DNA from 2 places in the Rothia sp. QJM3NY_36 genome. Region 2 is predicted to be linked to the other one. Evidence: predicted binding sites of a transcription regulator. Region 2 holds the regulator's gene; the other holds the start of a gene.

Region 1 (7,762 bases), 550 kb from region 2:
ACGATGTCCACCGCGGTGCGGGCGTCCTCGGTGCTCAGGCCGAGGTCCTCATCCAGGGCCTTCGCGGCGTGGACCAGGGCGGAGCCGCCGCCGGCGACGATGCCCTCCTCCAGCGCGGCGCGGGTGGAGGAGACAGCGTCCTCGATGCGGTGCTTGCGCTCCTTGGCCTCGACCTCCGTCGCGGCGCCGACCTTGATGACGGACACGCCGCCGGCCAGCTTCGCCAGGCGCTCCTTGAGCTTCTCGCGGTCCCACTCGGAGTCCACGCGCTCGACCTCGGCGCGCAGCTGGGCCACGCGCTCGGCCAGGGCCTGCTCGGAGCCGCCGCCGTCCACGACGGTGGTCTCGTCCTTGGTCACGGTGACCCGCCGGGCGGTGCCCAGCTGGTCCAGGGTGACCGAGTCCAGGGTGATGCCCAGCTCGGAGGTGATGACCTCGCCGCCGGTGAGGATCGCCAGGTCCTGCATGATCGCCTTGCGGCGGTCCCCGAAGCCGGGGGCCTTCAGGGCGACGACGTCGAGGTTGCCGCGCAGCTTGTTCACCACCAGGGTGGACAGAGCCTCGCCCTCGACGTCCTCGGCGATGATGGTCAGCGGCTTCTTGGCCTGCACGACCTTCTCCAGGACCGGCATGAGGTCCTGCACGGAGGAGATCTTGCCCTGGTGGATCAGCACCAGGGAGTCCTCCAGCACGGCCTCCTGCCGCTCGGCGTCGGTCACGAAGGACGGGGACAGGTAGCCCTTGTCGAACTGCATGCCCTCGGTCACGGACAGCTCGATCTCCGTGGAGGAGCCGTCCTCGATGGTGATCACACCGTCCTTGCCGACCTTCTCGAAGGCCTCGGCCAGCAGCTGGCCGATCTGCTCGGACTGGGCGGAGATGGCCGCGACGTGCGCGACCTCCTGACCCTCGACCTCGCGGGCGTTGGCCCGCAGGCGCTCGGAGACGGCCTGCACGGCCGCCTCGATGCCGCGGCGGATCTCGTTGGGCGCGGCACCGGCGGCCACGTTGCGCAGCCCCTCGGTGACCAGCGCCTGGGCGAGCACCGTCGCGGTGGTGGTGCCGTCGCCGGCGACGTCGTTGGTCTTGGTGGCGACCTCCTTGGCCAGCTGGGCACCGAGGTTCTCGTAGGGGTCGTCCAGCTCGACCTCGCGGGCGATGGTCACGCCGTCGTTGGTGATGATCGGCGCTCCCCACTGCTTGTCCAGCACCACGTTGCGCCCGCGGGGGCCGAGGGTCACCTTGACGGTGTCGGCGAGCTTGTCCACACCGGCCATGAGGGCCTTGCGGGCGGCGTCATCGAATCGCAGCTGCTTTGCCATGGAACGTCATGACTCCTTGTCGTGAAGGGTGGATGCGGGTCTCGTGCGCGGTGCGCGCGAGACTACTTCTCGACGACGGCCAGCACGTCCCGCGCGGAGAGCACGAGGTACTCCTGGCCGGAGTACTTGACCTCGGTCCCGCCGTACTTGGAGTAGATGACGACGTCGCCCTCGGCGACGTCCACGGGCACGCGGTTGCCCTTGTCGTCCACGCGGCCGGGGCCCACGGCCACGACCTTGCCCTCCTGGGGCTTCTCCTTGGCGGTGTCCGGGATGACCAGCCCGGAGGCGGTGGTCTGCTCGGCCTCGACGGGCTGGACGACGATGCGGTCTTCCAGGGGCTTGATGGAGACGGACATGGTGGACCTTCTTCCTTGGGTTGTCGGTACGCGGCATGAGCCTGTGGGTGAGGCGAGCCAACCGTCGTCGCGGTGCCGATTGAGCGCCAGGCCCAGTTAGCACCCTGAGTGCCAGAGTGCTAAAGCCGACTCTATTCCGGGCGTTAGCAGAGGGTCAAGGCGAGTGCCAGCCTCCGCCGAGGGCGGAACCGACGCCGCCGTCCGGGGCCCGGTTAGGGTGGAGCGCGTGAGCCTCCCCGACCTCTCCCCCGCCCCGCCAGCACCCTTCGACGAGCAGGAGCTGACGCTGCTGGCCGGCCTGGACTACCGCGAGCAGGACGCCCTGGCCGCCTCCACCCGGCTGCGCGCGGCCGGACTGGACGCGGACCGGGCCGCCGCCGTGCTGACCCAGGCCAAGCTGCGCGGCGAGGCCGCGGCCAAGTTCGGACCCGAGGCCGAGCACCTGCTGCTGACCCGGCCGGGGCTGGAGCAGGCCACCCGCCGGGCCGTGGCCGAGCACCACGCCGCCCGGTTGCGCGCGGCCGGACTGGGCTCGGTGGCGGACCTAGGCTGCGGGCTGGGCGCGGACACCCTGGCCTTCGCCCGGGCCGGGCTCTGCGTGCTGGCCGTGGAGATCGACCCGCACACGGCTGCCTGCGCGGCCGCGAACCTCCGGTCCTTCCCCGACGCCCGGGTGCTGGTCGGCGACGTCGAGCAGCTGGAGCCGGGGCAGCTGAGGTGCCCGGACGGCGGCGCGATGACGGCCCTGTGGCTGGATCCGGCCCGCCGGGAATCCGGCCGCGGGCGCACCCGGCAGCGGATCTTCGACCCCGAGGCCTTCTCCCCGCCGTTCTCCGTCATCCGCCGCCTGGCCGCGACCGGCGTGCCGATGGGGGTCAAGATGGGCCCGGGCATGGACCGGGCCGCGATCCCCCCGGAGGCCACCGCCGAATGGGTCAGCCACGGCGGGGACGTGGTGGAGGTCGTCCTGTGGTTCAACGCCCTGGCCACCCCCGGGGTGCGCCGGCGCGCCACCGTGCTGGGACCGGACCCGCTGGTCCCGCGGGCTCTGCACGTGCTGGACTCCCCCGTGGCCGCCGAGCAGGAGCCCGCGGCCCCCGTCGGCCCGCCCGGGGCGTACCTGTACGAACCCGACGGCGCCGTGATCCGCTCCGGTCAGGTGCGAGCCCTGGCCGAGGCCGTCGACGGGCACCTGCTGGATGAGCGCATCGCCTACGTGACCTCCGATGACGCCCGAGAGCTGGACTGGGCCCGGTGCTGGCGGATCGCGGCGCGCCTGCCCCTGCACGAGAAGACCCTGCGGCGCTGGGTGCGCGAGCACGGCGTCACGTCCCTGACCGTGAAGAAGCGGGGGGTCGACGTCGTGCCGGAGCGGCTGCGCAGGCGCCTGCTGGCCGGTGCGTCCCGGGGACCGGGGTCAGGCGGGAGGCACGCGACGCTGCTCGCGACCCGCTGGGACGAGCCCGGCGGGGAGCAGCGGGCCTGCTTCGTCGTCGAACCCGTCTGAGCCCGCTCACCTGCTGGGATGCCGCCATCGGCCGGTGACCGGCGCGGATAGGATGAAGCGATCACGTCTGGAGGCCCTCATGCTCGAATTCGCCAGCTCCACCCAGTCCACCCTCGGCATCGAATGGGAGGTCGCCCTGGTGGACCGCGCCAGCGGCGCGATGATCGGGGCCGCGCCCGAGCTGTTCGAGGTGCTCACCGCACCTCACCGGGACCTCATCCACCCGGAGGGGCTGACCCCGCACCTGACCCGGGAGTTCCTGGCCAACACCATCGAGATGGTCACCGGCGTGAATGAGCGGGTCGGCGAGGCCGTCGAGCAGCTGGCCGGGATGGTCGAGAAGATCCGCCGCCACACCGACCCCCTGGGCGTGGAGATCTTCTCCGCCGGGACCCACCCCCTGGCCCGGTGGGAGGAGCAGGTCATCTCGGACAAGGAGCGCTACCGCAAGGTCCTGGAGCGCACGCAGTACTGGGGCTACCAGATGATGATCTACGGGGTGCACGTGCACGTGGGCGTGGATTCCCGGGACAAGGCCCTGCCCACCGTGAACCACCTGGTCAACCACTACGGGCACCTGCTGGCGCTGTCCGCGAACTCCCCGTTCTGGCAGGGCCACGACACCGGCTACGCCTCGCAGCGGGCCATGATCTTCCAGCAGATCCCGACCTCCGGGATGCCGTACCTGTTCCAGCGGTGGGAGGAGTTCGAGCAGTACACCCGGGATCTGATGGACACCGGCGTCATCGAGGAGGACTCGGAGAACCGCTGGGACGTGCGCCCGGTGCCGCGCTACGGCACCGTGGAGATGCGCATCTGCGACGGCGCCTCGACCCTGCAGGAGATCGGGGCCATGGCGGCCCTGACCCAGTGCCTGGCGGAGGAGGCCTCCCGCACCGTGGAGGCCGGCGGCACCATCCCGGTGCTGCGCCGCTGGAGCGCGGAGGAGAACAAGTGGCGTGCGGCCCGCTACGGGCTGGATGCCGAGGTGATCCTGGATCCGAGCAACCGGGAGGCGCCGCTGCGCGAGGAGATCCCGCGGATGCTGGATCGACTGGCCCCGCTGGCCGATGACCTGGGCTGCGCCGAGGAGCTGGCGGAGATCGAGCGGATCCTGGAGCGCGGCACCGGAGCCGAGCGGCAGCGGCGGGTGGCCGCCCGGCACGACGGCGACCTGCGCGCCGTCGTGCGGGACCTGACCCGCCTGACCCGCACCGGGTACTGACCGGCGTCGGCCCGGGCCGGGTCTCAGGGCAGGCGGCTCACGAAAGGAGAATCAGGGCAGGCAGATCGAGGTGACCGGCAGGGACGGGTCCGGGGTGAAGCCCAGCCCCGTGGGGGCCGTGCCCGCCGCGACCAGGCGCGAGCCCAGGGCCGCGACCATCGCGCCGTTGTCCGTGCACAGGCTCAGCGGGGGCACCACCAGGCGCACCCCGTGCTGCCCGCAGCGCTGCTCGGCCAGGGCCCGCAGCCGCGAGTTGGCGGCCACGCCCCCGCCCAGCAGCAGCGTGCCGATGCCCTGCTCCGCGCAGGCCAGCATGGCCTTGGCGGTGATGACGTCGGCCACGGCCTCCTGGAAGGAGACGGCGACGTCGGCCACCGGCACCGGCTCCCCGCGCGCCTCGAAGCCCTCCACCACCCGCGCCACGGCGGTCTTCAGCCCGGAGAACGAGAAGTCGTAGCGGTGCGGCCCGGGCGCCTCGGCGCTGCCGAGGTACTTGGGCGCACTGAGCCCCCGGGGGAAGCGGAAGGCCCGAGGGTCCCCCTCGCGGGCGACCCGATCGATCGCGGGACCCCCGGGGTAGGGCAGCCCGAGGATGCGGGCCACCTTGTCGTAGGCCTCCCCGGCCGCGTCATCCAGGGTCGCCCCGAGCAGGCGGACGTCCCCGGCGATGTCGTGCACTCGCAGGATCTCCGTGTGCCCCCCGGAGACCAGCAGCGCCCCGAGATCCTCCGGCAGCCTCCCGTCCGGGCCGGTGACCGCGCCGGACTGCCCCTCCAGCAGGCCCACCCCCACGTGCGCGACGAGGTGGTTGATCGCATACAGCGGCTTGCCGGTGGCCGCGGCCAGCGCCTTGGCCGCGGCCACCCCGACCATGAGCGCCCCGGCCAGGCCCGGGCCGCCGGTCACTGCGAGCGCGTCCACCTGCCCCAGCTCGACGTCGGCCTCGGTCAGGGCCGCGTCCAGCGCGGGGATCATGGCCTCCAGGTGCGCGCGGGAGGCGATCTCCGGGATCACCCCGCCGAAGCGCACGTGCTCGGCCATCGAGGAGGAGACGGTGTTGGTCAGCAGCCGGTTCCCGGCCACGATCCCGATCCCGGTCTCATCGCACGAGGACTCGATGCCCAGCACGATCGGCTCGCGGTTCATTCCTGCTCCTCCTCGGTCTGCGGGTTCCCGGCCAGCGCCTCGGCGCCGACGGCCCCGATCGACGCCGTCCCGGTGAGGGCGGCACCGGTCGGGCCGGCCCCGGTCAGCACCGCCCCGTCCCGTCCGGGCTGCGGGGCCAGGTCCTTCTGCATGATCACGGCGTCGGCTCCGTCCCGGTAGTAGCGGGGCCGGATGTGCACGGCGCGGTAGCCGAGCCCCTCGTACAGGGCGCGCGCCCGGCCGTTGTCCTGGCGGACCTCGAGCATCATCCGCTGCGCCCCGGCGGTGCGGGCCTGCTCGTGCATCCGGTGCAGCAGCCAGCGCCCGATGCCGCGGCCCTCGTGTTCGGGAGCCACGGCCACGGTCTGCACGTCGGCGATCTCGGCGACGGCCATCATCCCGGCGTAGGCGATGACCTGTTCGGCCTCGTCCAGGACCGCGGTGTAGGCGCGGGTCGGGTGGGCGATCTCGGCGCGGAACATCTCGACCGGCCAGGCGTCGTGCGGGAAGAGGCGGGTCTCCAGCGCGTGGACCGCGGGGATGTCCGCCGCGCTCATCGGGCGGTGGCGGCAGTCTGAGGGCAGGCCGGGGCTCATCGGGTGGCCTTCTTGCGGGCGGCGGGCACGACGGCGTCGGATTCGCGCAGGTACAGGGGGCTGGTGCCCGCATCCAGGCTGTTCAGGCCCCGGCGCACCCCGGCCCGGGCGAGGTCCGCGGCCTGCGGGTGCGCCTGCTCCCACCCGGGCAGGGCGGGCAGCTGCTCGGGGTACAGTCCGGCGCCGCGCCCGACGACGGGCGGCAGCCGGTCCTGCCCGGTCAGGGCGGGGCCCAGCAGGTCCCGGATCCCCTCGGCCTTCCCGACCGCGGGGCCGGCCTCGCGCGCCCAGCCCCGGGCGGGGTCGGTGCGGTAGGCCGCGGCGTAGACCTCTCTGCGGCGGGCGTCGGCGGCGGCCAGGAAGGGCGCGCCGTGGACGGGCAGGTCCCGGTGGGCCGCCTCGGCCAGGGCGTCCAGGCTCATGACCCCGCGCACGGGCACCCCCCAGGCCCAGCCCAGGGCCCGGGCGGTCATGATCCCGGCGCGCAGTCCGGTGAAGGGGCCGGGGCCGATGCCGACCAGGATGAGCCCCAGCGCCGTGCCGGGCACCCCGGCCTGCTCCAGGAGCCGACGCAGCCCCGGCGCGGTGGCCTCCGCGTGGGAGCGGGTGTCCTCGGTGGCGAAGGAGCCCAGCACCTCGGCGCGGCCGACGAGGTCGGGGCCCGTGGCCTCGGGGGCGCCGGCGTCGTCCGGCACGCGCAGCAGGGCGCCGCTGGCGATGGAGGAGGTGTCGCAGCTGAGGATGAGCACCCGCCTAAGTGTAGTTCCCCCTCCCGACGCACCCCCGGGGCGCGTCAGCCGCGCAGGGCGGCCTCCAGGCGCCGGGCCAGGTCCCGCCCGGCCTGCCCGGTCCAGCGGGGCCCGAACGCCGCCAGCCGGGCCCGACGCGGGTCCTCGTCGTCCTCGTCGCCCTCCACCACCGGGGCGGCCTCCCCCGTGGCCCGCTCCAGGGTCAGCTCCAGGCGAGACTCGGCCAGGTGCTCCACCAGCCCGCGCCCCCATTCCACGACGGTCACGGCCCGGTCCTGGGTGGCCTCCAGATCCAGGTCGTCCACCTCCTCGACCGAGCCCAGCCGGTAGGCGTCCACGTGCACCAGGTCCGGTCCGCCGGGCCGGGGGCCGTCGGGGTCGTTGGGGTGGATGCGGGCCAGGACGAAGGTCGGGGAGATCACGGAGCCGCGCACCCCGAGGGCCTTCCCCAGGGCGCGGGTGAAGGTGGTCTTCCCGGCGCCGAGCTCACCGGTGAGCACCAGGAGGTCCCCGGCGCGCAGCGCGGCGGCCAGCGCCCGGGCCAGACGGCCGGTCGCGGCGAGGTCGGGCAGGGCCACCTCGGTCAGCGGTTTGGGCAGTGTCTCCTCTTCCCCGGGACCGGGGGCGGCGGGCCGGCTCATGCCGACTCCCCCGCCGCGGCCTCGCCCTGCCCGCGCGCCCCATCGGCGGCCTCGGTCTCACCTTCGGCTTCGGAGCGGGGCGTGAGGTAGACCCGGTCCACGCGCGGGGAGATGCGGGTGACGATCTCGTAGTTGATGGTCCCGGCGGCCTGCGCCCACTCCTCCACCGCGGGGTTCTCCCCGGTGCCGAACAGCACGGCGGGGGCGTGCAGGTAGC
Region 2 (7,762 bases):
GTCGTCGCCGAGGACGGCACCTCGATGCGGGTGACCAATCCCTCCGAGTTCCCCGAGGGCAAGATCGCGGTGATCGAGGAGCCGATGGTGGCCTGCACGATCATCGTGCCCAGCGAGTTCATCGGCGCGGTTATGGAGCTGTGCCAGTCCCGGCGCGGGCAGATGGGCGGGATGGACTACCTCTCCCAGGACCGCGTGGAGCTGCGCTACCGGATGCCGCTGGCGGAGATCGTCTTCGACTTCTTCGACCAGCTGAAGTCCCGCACCCGCGGCTACGCCTCCCTGGACTGGAAGCTGGACGGGACCCAGGAGGCCGACCTGGTCAAGGTGGACATCCTGCTGCAGGGGGAGCGGGTGGACGCCTTCTCCGCGGTGACCCACCGGGACAACGCCTACTCCTACGGCACGGCGATGGCCGCGAAGCTGCGGGAGCTGATCCCGCGCCAGCAGTTCGAGGTGCCCATCCAGGCGGCCATCGGTTCGCGGATCATCGCCCGGGAGAACATCCGGGCCATCCGCAAGGACGTGCTGTCCAAGTGCTACGGCGGGGACATCTCCCGCAAGCGCAAGCTGCTGGAGAAGCAGAAGGAGGGCAAGAAGCGGATGAAGATGGTCGGGCGCGTGGAGGTCCCCCAGGAGGCGTTCATCGCCGCCCTGTCCTCCGGGGAGCAGACCAAGGACAAGCCGAAGAAGTGAGCCCGGCCCAGCCCACGGGGGATCCGGCCCCGTCCGACGGCCTGCTGCCGGCCTCTGTGCTCGACGGCGCCGAGCGGCGCAGCCTGAGCCTCTACGTGCACGTGCCGTACTGCTCGGTGCGCTGCGGGTACTGCGACTTCAACACCTACGCCGCCGAGGACTTCGGCGACGGCGTGAACCGGCTCAGCTACGCCGAGGACGCGATCCGCGAGCTGGACCTGGCCGCCGGCGTCCTCACCCGCTCCGGCCTGCCGGCCCGCCCGCTGAGCACGGTGTTCTTCGGCGGGGGCACCCCGACCCGTCTGCCGGCCGAGGACCTGGCGCGGATCCTGCGCGCCGGGATCGAGCGCTTCGGCATCGTCGACGGCGCGGAGGTCACCACCGAGGCCAACCCGGATTCGGTGACCCGCGAGGACCTCGCCCTGCTGAAGGAGGCGGGGTTCACGCGCGTCTCCTTCGGGATGCAGTCCGCGGTGCCGCGGGTGCTGGCCGTGCTGGATCGCACCCACACCCCGGCCAACGTCCCCAAGGTGGTCTCCTGGGCCAGGGAGGTGGGCCTGCAGACCTCGGTGGACCTGATCAGCGGGGCGCCGGGGGAGACCCTGGCGGAATGGGAGACCTCGGTGCGCGCGGCCATCGACTGCGCCCCGGACCACATCTCGGCCTACTCGCTGATCGTGGAGCCGGGCACCAAGCTCGCCGCGCAGATCCGCCGCGGGGAGCTGTCCCCGGTGGACGACGACGCCCAGGCGGACATGTACCTGCTGGCCGACCGCCTGTTCGGGGAGGCCGGGTACTCCTGGTACGAGGTGTCCAACTGGTCCCGCTCCGAGGACACCCGCTCCCGGCACAATCTCGCGTACTGGCGCAACCGGGACTGGTGGGGGATCGGCCCCGGCGCGCACTCGCACATCAACGGCGTGCGCTGGTGGAATCTGAAGCACCCCGTGCCTTACGCCCATCGCGTGCGTCAGGGCCTGTCCCCGGCGGCGGCTCGGGAGCACCTGGATGCGGACACCCGCTACGTCGAGGACGTGATGCTCGCCGCGCGCATCCGGGAGGGCGTCGCGATCGAGGATCTGCGGGGGCCTGGCCGGGAGGCGGTGGGCTGGCTCGAGGGCCAGGGGCTGATCGAGCCGCAGGCCCGGGCCGAGGGCAGGGTCGTGCTCACGCTGCGTGGGCGGCTGCTGGGGGACGCCGTCGTGCGCACCCTGCTGGGGGACTGAGCCGCAGGGACGTCCTCCAGACGGGGCTCGGGGCGAGCCGACCCCGGGGTTCGACGTCGGGGTCCCGGATCCGAGCCCGGTCGGGATCAGCCGCGGCGGGCGGAGATCCGATCCAGCAGCCGGGTGTTGAAGCGGTACTGGTAGGGGTTGCCCCGGTTCACGTGCACCCCGGCCACCAGGGAGGACAGCGCGAGGAAGACCCAGACCACGGCCGCGATGAGGCCGAACAGCCACCCGATGGCGGGCACGGGGGACAGGGCCACGCAGACCACGATCAGCACGCTCGGCAGGAGGGTGAAGTTCAGGGCCTCCCGGGACTCCTGGGCCGTGAAGCGACCCCGGGCGCGCAAGGTCAGGTAGATCAGGCCGGAGGGGATGCACCCCACCACCCCGCCGAAGTGGGCGAGGGTGGCCATCGTGCGGTCATCCTTGACGCTCAGCGGCTGCGGCATCGCGTTGGTCCCCTCGAAGGGAGGAGTCTGCTCGGTGGTGGAAGTGGTCCCCAAAACTTCTCGCTTCATCCTGTCTCGTCAGCGGCCGCGCGGGTCGTGCGGGCATCGCCTCCAGCTTACCGGGCCCGAACCGGCGACGGCGGAGGCCGGGATCACCCATGGCGAAGATCACATGAGGCGGTGGGGGTCAGGGGTGATCGGTGAGGAAGTCGATGATGTGCTCCACGGGACCGAGGATCCCGGGATCCAGGTCCGTGTAGCTGTTCACCCCGGCCAGGATCCGGCGCCAGGCCCGGCCGCGCTCGGCCGCGCTGGCATGGGGCCACCCGATCCGCCGCAGCACGCCGGTCTTCCAGTCCTCCCCCCGCGGGACCTGCGGCCAGGCGGACAGCCCCACGGCGCGCGGGCGCACCGACTCCCAGACGTCCACGTAGGGGTGGCCCACGAACAGCACGTGCTCGCGGGCCCCGGGCAGGCCCAGAGCCTGCTCGGCCAGACGGGACTCCTTGGAGCCGGGCACCAGGTGATCGGCCAGCACCCCCAGGCGTCGGCCCGGACCCGGCTGGAAGTCGCGGATGGTCTGCTCGACGTGATCCAGTCCGTGCATCGGCTCCACCACGATCCCCTCGACCCGCAGGTCATCCCCCCAGACCTTCTCCACCAGCTCGGCGTCGTGCACCCCCTCGACCAGCATCCGCGAGGCCCGCGCCGTGCGGGCCGGGGCCTGGGGGAGGGCGACCGAACCCGACCGGGTCCGGGCGGGCCCGCTCGGGGCGGCCCGGGGCGGCGGGGGGACCAGGCGCACGGGGCGGCCCTCGTACAGGAAGCCGTAGCCCAGCGGGAAGGCCCGCACCGCGCCGTGGCGGTCCTCCAGGCTGACCACCCGCTGCCCGCCGATGGTCTCCAGGCGCACCGCGGCCCCGACCCACCCGGTCTCCAGCTCCTCCAGGACCATCCCGGCGCGCACCGGCAGGTCCTCGGTGCGCGGGCCGCGGCGGGCGGCGGAGAGCTCCTCGAGGGACTGCGGCCCCCAGTCCTGTGCGTGCATCCTCGTCGCTCCTCCCTCGGCGGCCCGGTCGGCGATCTGCGACCGGCGGATCATCCCGACGTCGGCGGCCGGCGCGCTCCGGACCCGGCCCGCGCTTTCCTCGATATCGGCACGGGCGTAGGATTAGCACTCGGGTCATCCGAGTGCCAGATCGGACCGCGCCGCGCGCCCCCGACTCTAGCGCCGCAGCCGGCCCCCGGCCCAGCCCGGGCCCCGCCGATCCGACCCGTGTCCTCGGCCATCGCCGTCCCCGGCAGAACACCAGGAGCCAGACCGTGAACCATCCGCGCCGCCTCGAGGTGCTCAGCGCCATCGTGGAGGACTACGTGCATTCGCGGGAGCCGGTGGGATCCAAGGCCCTCGTCGAGCGGCACCGGCTCGGCGTCTCCAGCGCGACGGTGCGCAACGACATGGCCGCCCTGGAGGATGAGGGCCTGATCGCCGCCCCGCACGCCAGCGCCGGGCGCATCCCCACGGACAAGGGCTACCGCGCCTTCGTGGACCGCATCGACGCCGTGCGGCCGCTGACCCCGGCCCAGCGCCGGGTCATCGTCGAGTTCCTCGGCTCCTCCCACGATCTCGACGAGGTCATGGCCCGCACGGTGCGCCTGCTCTCCCAGCTGACCCACCAGGTCGCCGTCGTGCGCTATCCCCGGCGCACCGGGGAGCGGGTCCGGCACCTGGACCTGGTGCCCCTGGAGCCGGACACGGCCCTGCTGATCCTCATCACCAGCCGCGGGCGCGTGCTGCAGCAGCCGGTGCCCCTGCCCGTCGACGCCGGGCACGCGGGGGAGGACCTCGCCCTGCTGCGCACCCGCCTGCTGGAGGAGCTGGTCGAGGCCCCGCTGGATGCGGCTGCGGCCCGCGCCGACACCGTGCTCGCCACCCTGCCGCCCGGGGCGCGCGAGGCCGGGGCGCGGGTGATGGCGGGCCTGGCGGGCCTGGCCGACGGCGGCGCGCAGGACCGGCTGCTGATGGCCGGGACCAGCTACCTCGCCCAGTCCACCCGGGACTTCCGCAGCAGCATCGCCCCGATCCTGGATGCGCTGGAGGAGCAGGTCGTCATGCTGCGCCTGCTCTCGGAGCTCGGGGAGGAGCACCCCGGAGCCACCGGCGTCTCGGTGCGCATCGGCGCCGAGAACGCCGCGACCCCCCTGACCGACGCCTCGGTCGTGGCCAGCGTGTACGGTCCGGCCGGCAGCGCCCAGCTGGGCGTGGTCGGACCGACCCGCATGGACTACCCCGAGACCATGGCCGCCGTGCGGGCCGTGGCCCGCTACCTCTCGCGCCTGCTGCGCGAGGACCAGCCCTGACCCGCACCCGACCCTGACCATCGACCCCGCCACGCGGTGAGCACACCGCGAGAAGAAGGAACGAGCACACCGTGAGCAGCCACTACGAAACCCTCGGCGTCTCCCGCGACGCCAGCCCCGAGGAGATCAAGAAGGCCTACCGGAAGAAGGCCCGCACCCTGCATCCCGACGTCAACCCCTCCCCGGAGGCCGCCGAGGAGTTCAAGCGCGTCTCCCACGCCCACGACGTCCTCTCCGACCCGGAGAAGCGCCGGATCTACGACGCGACCGGCAACGAGAACGGCACCGCCGGCGGCTTCGGCGGTGGCGGCGGATTCCCCGGCGGGGGCTTCGGCTTCTCCGACATCTTCGAAACCTTCTTCAACGGCGCCCAGTCCTCCCGCGGCCCGGCCAGCCGGGCCCGGCAGGGCCAGGACGCCCTGATCACCGTGCGCATCGACCTGCGCGAGGCCGTGTTCGGCGCCGAGAAGGAGGTCATGGTCGACACCGCCGTGACCTGCCCGGAGTGCTCCGGGAAGGGCACCCAGGACGGCACCGAGCCGGAGACCTGCGAGGTCTGCCACGGGCGCGGGCAGGTCCAGCGCCAGGTCCAGTCCATCCTCGGCAACGTGGTGACCACCGCCGAGTGCCCGCACTGCCACGGCTTCGGCACCGTCATCAAGCACCCCTGCCAGGAGTGCTACGGCGAGGGCCGGGTGCGCCAGCGCCGGCCGCTGACCGTGAAGATCCCGGCCGGGGTGTCCACCGGCACCCGCATCCGGCTGTCCGGGCAGGGCGAGGCCGGCACGGGCGGGGGACCCAACGGCGATCTCTACGTGGAGATCCGGGTCAGCCCGGACGAGGTCTTCACCCGGGAGGGAGACGACCTGCACGCCAGCATCACCGTCCCGATGACCGCGGCCGCCCTGGGCACCTCGGTCACCCTGGAGACCTTCGACGGACCGCGCGAGGTCACCGTGGAGCCGGGCACCCAGAACGGGCAGACCGTGACCCTGCGCGGCCTGGGCGCGACCCGCCTGCGCGGCAGCGGCCGCGGCGACGTGATCGCGCACCTGCAGGTCACGACCCCGACCCGCCTGAACGACGAGCAGCGCGAGCTGCTGCGGAAGCTGGCCCAGCTGCGCGGGGAGGACGACGGCGCCGGGCAGACCGTGCAGCGCGGCTCCGGGCAGGGCTTCTTCTCCCGGCTGCGCGACCGCTTCCAGGACTGACCCCGCCACCGCACAGGAGCCGCCATGACCCGCCCCGTCTTCCGCGTCCCCACCGATCTCCTGCGCGACGCGCGTTCGGAGGACTCCGTCGAACTGACCGGCCCGGAGGGCCACCACGCCCGCACCGTGCGTCGCCTGGGCCCCGGCGAGGAGCTGGATCTGGTCGACGGGCGCGGGCTGCGCGCCCCCGGCGTCGTCCGGGAGCTGCTGCCCGAGGGCCTGTTGGTGCGCCTGATGGCCGATCCCGCCCCGGAGCCGGTCGGCCGACTCGTGCTGGTCCAGGCCCTGGCCAAGGGGGACCGGGACCTGATGGCCGTGGAGATGGCCACCGAGCTCGGGGTCGCGGCGATCGTGCCGTGGCAGGCCGAGCGCAGCATCGTGCGCTGGAAGGGGGAGCGGGCCGCGCGCTCCCACGCCAAGTGGGAGCGCACCGCGGCGGCGGCCGCCAAGCAGGCCCGGCGCGCCGTCGTGCCCGACGTGCTGCCGCTGGCCGATCTGGAGGCCCTGCTCGGGCAGGTGGGCCCCGAGGACCTGGTGCTCGTGCTGCACGAGCAGGCCCGGAACCCGCTGAGCCGGGAGGTGCCCGCCCGCCTGCCGGATCCGCAGGGCCGGGGCCGGGTCCTGCTCGTCGTGGGTCCGGAGGGCGGGATCTCGCCGGAGGAGACGCGCCGGCTCGTCGCGGCCGGCGCGCACCCGGTGCGCCTGGGCCCGGAGGTGCTGCGCACCTCCACGGCCGGGGCCGCCGCCCTGGCCGTGCTGCAGGTCCTGTCCGGGCACTGGTCCCAGCTCGGCCCGGGGTCCGAGGGCGCCGATCCCGACGGGACGGATCCCCTGACCCCCGATCCCGACGAACCCGCCGCATCCTCCTGAGGATCCCTCCCGCCGGACCCCGGGCGCAGACGAGCCCGGGGGCGGGCGGGTAGGCTGGGATGGAGCATCCCGCCCCCGCGCACGCCCACCGTCGAAAGGCTCTCCGCCGCCGTGCTCTCCGATTCGCCGACCGGCGACTCCCGCCCGCTGTCCGTCTCCCGCACGTATGCCTTCGCCTCGCGCGAGGCGATGATCGGGGCCTTGGGCCCCCAGGACTCCTCGCTGCTGGTCATCGAACAGGCCTTCCCCGACGTCTCCCTGCACCTGCGCGGCCTGGAGGTCGGGGTCAGCGGTCCCTCCGCCCAGGTGCAGCTGGTGTTGCGTCTGCTCGAGGAGCTGGAGGCCCTGGCCCGGCAGGACACCCGCATCACCGTGCAGACCGTCCAGCGGCTCACGGACCTGCTCGTGCGCAACATGGCCCAGGCCGCGCCGAGCCTGACGAAGAACATCCTCTCCAGCCGGGGCCGGAAGATCCGCCCCAAGACCGTCAACCAGTCCGCGTACGTCGAGGCGATCGACGCGAACACGGTCGTGTTCGGCATCGGCCCGGCCGGCACCGGCAAGACCTACCTGGCGATGGCCAAGGCCGTGCAGGCCCTGCAGGCCAAGGAGGTCAACCGGATCATCCTGACCCGCCCGGCGGTGGAGGCGGGGGAGTCCCTGGGCTTCCTGCCCGGCAGCCTCAACGAGAAGATCGACCCGTACCTGCGTCCCCTCTACGACGCCCTGCACGACATGATGGACCCGGATTCCATCCCCCGGCTCATGGAGGCCGGGACCATCGAGGTCGCGCCGCTGGCCTACATGCGCGGGCGCACCCTCAACGACGCCTTCGTGATCCTCGACGAGGCGCAGAACACCACCGCGGAGCAGATGAAGATGTTCCTGACCCGCCTGGGCTTCGGCTCCAAGATGGTCATCACCGGGGACGTCACCCAGGTGGATC

What was found. The regulator HrcA, encoded in region 2, represses chaperone genes, less so after heat shock. The targets are predictions, from matches to a motif close to TTNGCACTCGNNNNNNNCGAGTGCNAA.
Region 1: groES (co-chaperone GroES) is a predicted target of HrcA. The motif match lies at 1,778-1,804, and genes of this name have one in related genera.

The regions. Positions count from the first base shown of each region.
Region 1 is NZ_CM149658.1:1,741,523-1,749,284, forward strand. It holds gene groL (chaperonin GroEL) at 1-1,322, opposite strand, end outside; gene groES (co-chaperone GroES) at 1,385-1,681, opposite strand; gene AC0VXQ_RS07740 (class I SAM-dependent methyltransferase) at 1,908-3,188, shown strand; gene AC0VXQ_RS07745 (glutamate--cysteine ligase) at 3,268-4,413, shown strand; gene tsaD (tRNA (adenosine(37)-N6)-threonylcarbamoyltransferase complex transferase subunit TsaD) at 4,465-5,559, opposite strand; gene rimI (ribosomal protein S18-alanine N-acetyltransferase) at 5,556-6,155, opposite strand; gene tsaB (tRNA (adenosine(37)-N6)-threonylcarbamoyltransferase complex dimerization subunit type 1 TsaB) at 6,152-6,904, opposite strand; gene tsaE (tRNA (adenosine(37)-N6)-threonylcarbamoyltransferase complex ATPase subunit type 1 TsaE) at 6,949-7,545, opposite strand; gene alr (alanine racemase) at 7,542-7,762, opposite strand, start outside.
Region 2 is NZ_CM149658.1:1,194,683-1,202,444, forward strand. It holds gene lepA (translation elongation factor 4) at 1-696, shown strand, start outside; gene hemW (radical SAM family heme chaperone HemW) at 693-1,922, shown strand; gene AC0VXQ_RS05235 (DUF4870 domain-containing protein) at 2,009-2,428, opposite strand; gene AC0VXQ_RS05240 (DUF3097 family protein) at 2,562-3,422, opposite strand; gene hrcA (heat-inducible transcriptional repressor HrcA) at 3,698-4,735, shown strand; gene dnaJ (molecular chaperone DnaJ) at 4,807-5,946, shown strand; gene AC0VXQ_RS05255 (16S rRNA (uracil(1498)-N(3))-methyltransferase) at 5,971-6,816, shown strand; gene AC0VXQ_RS05260 (PhoH family protein) at 7,006-7,762, shown strand, end outside.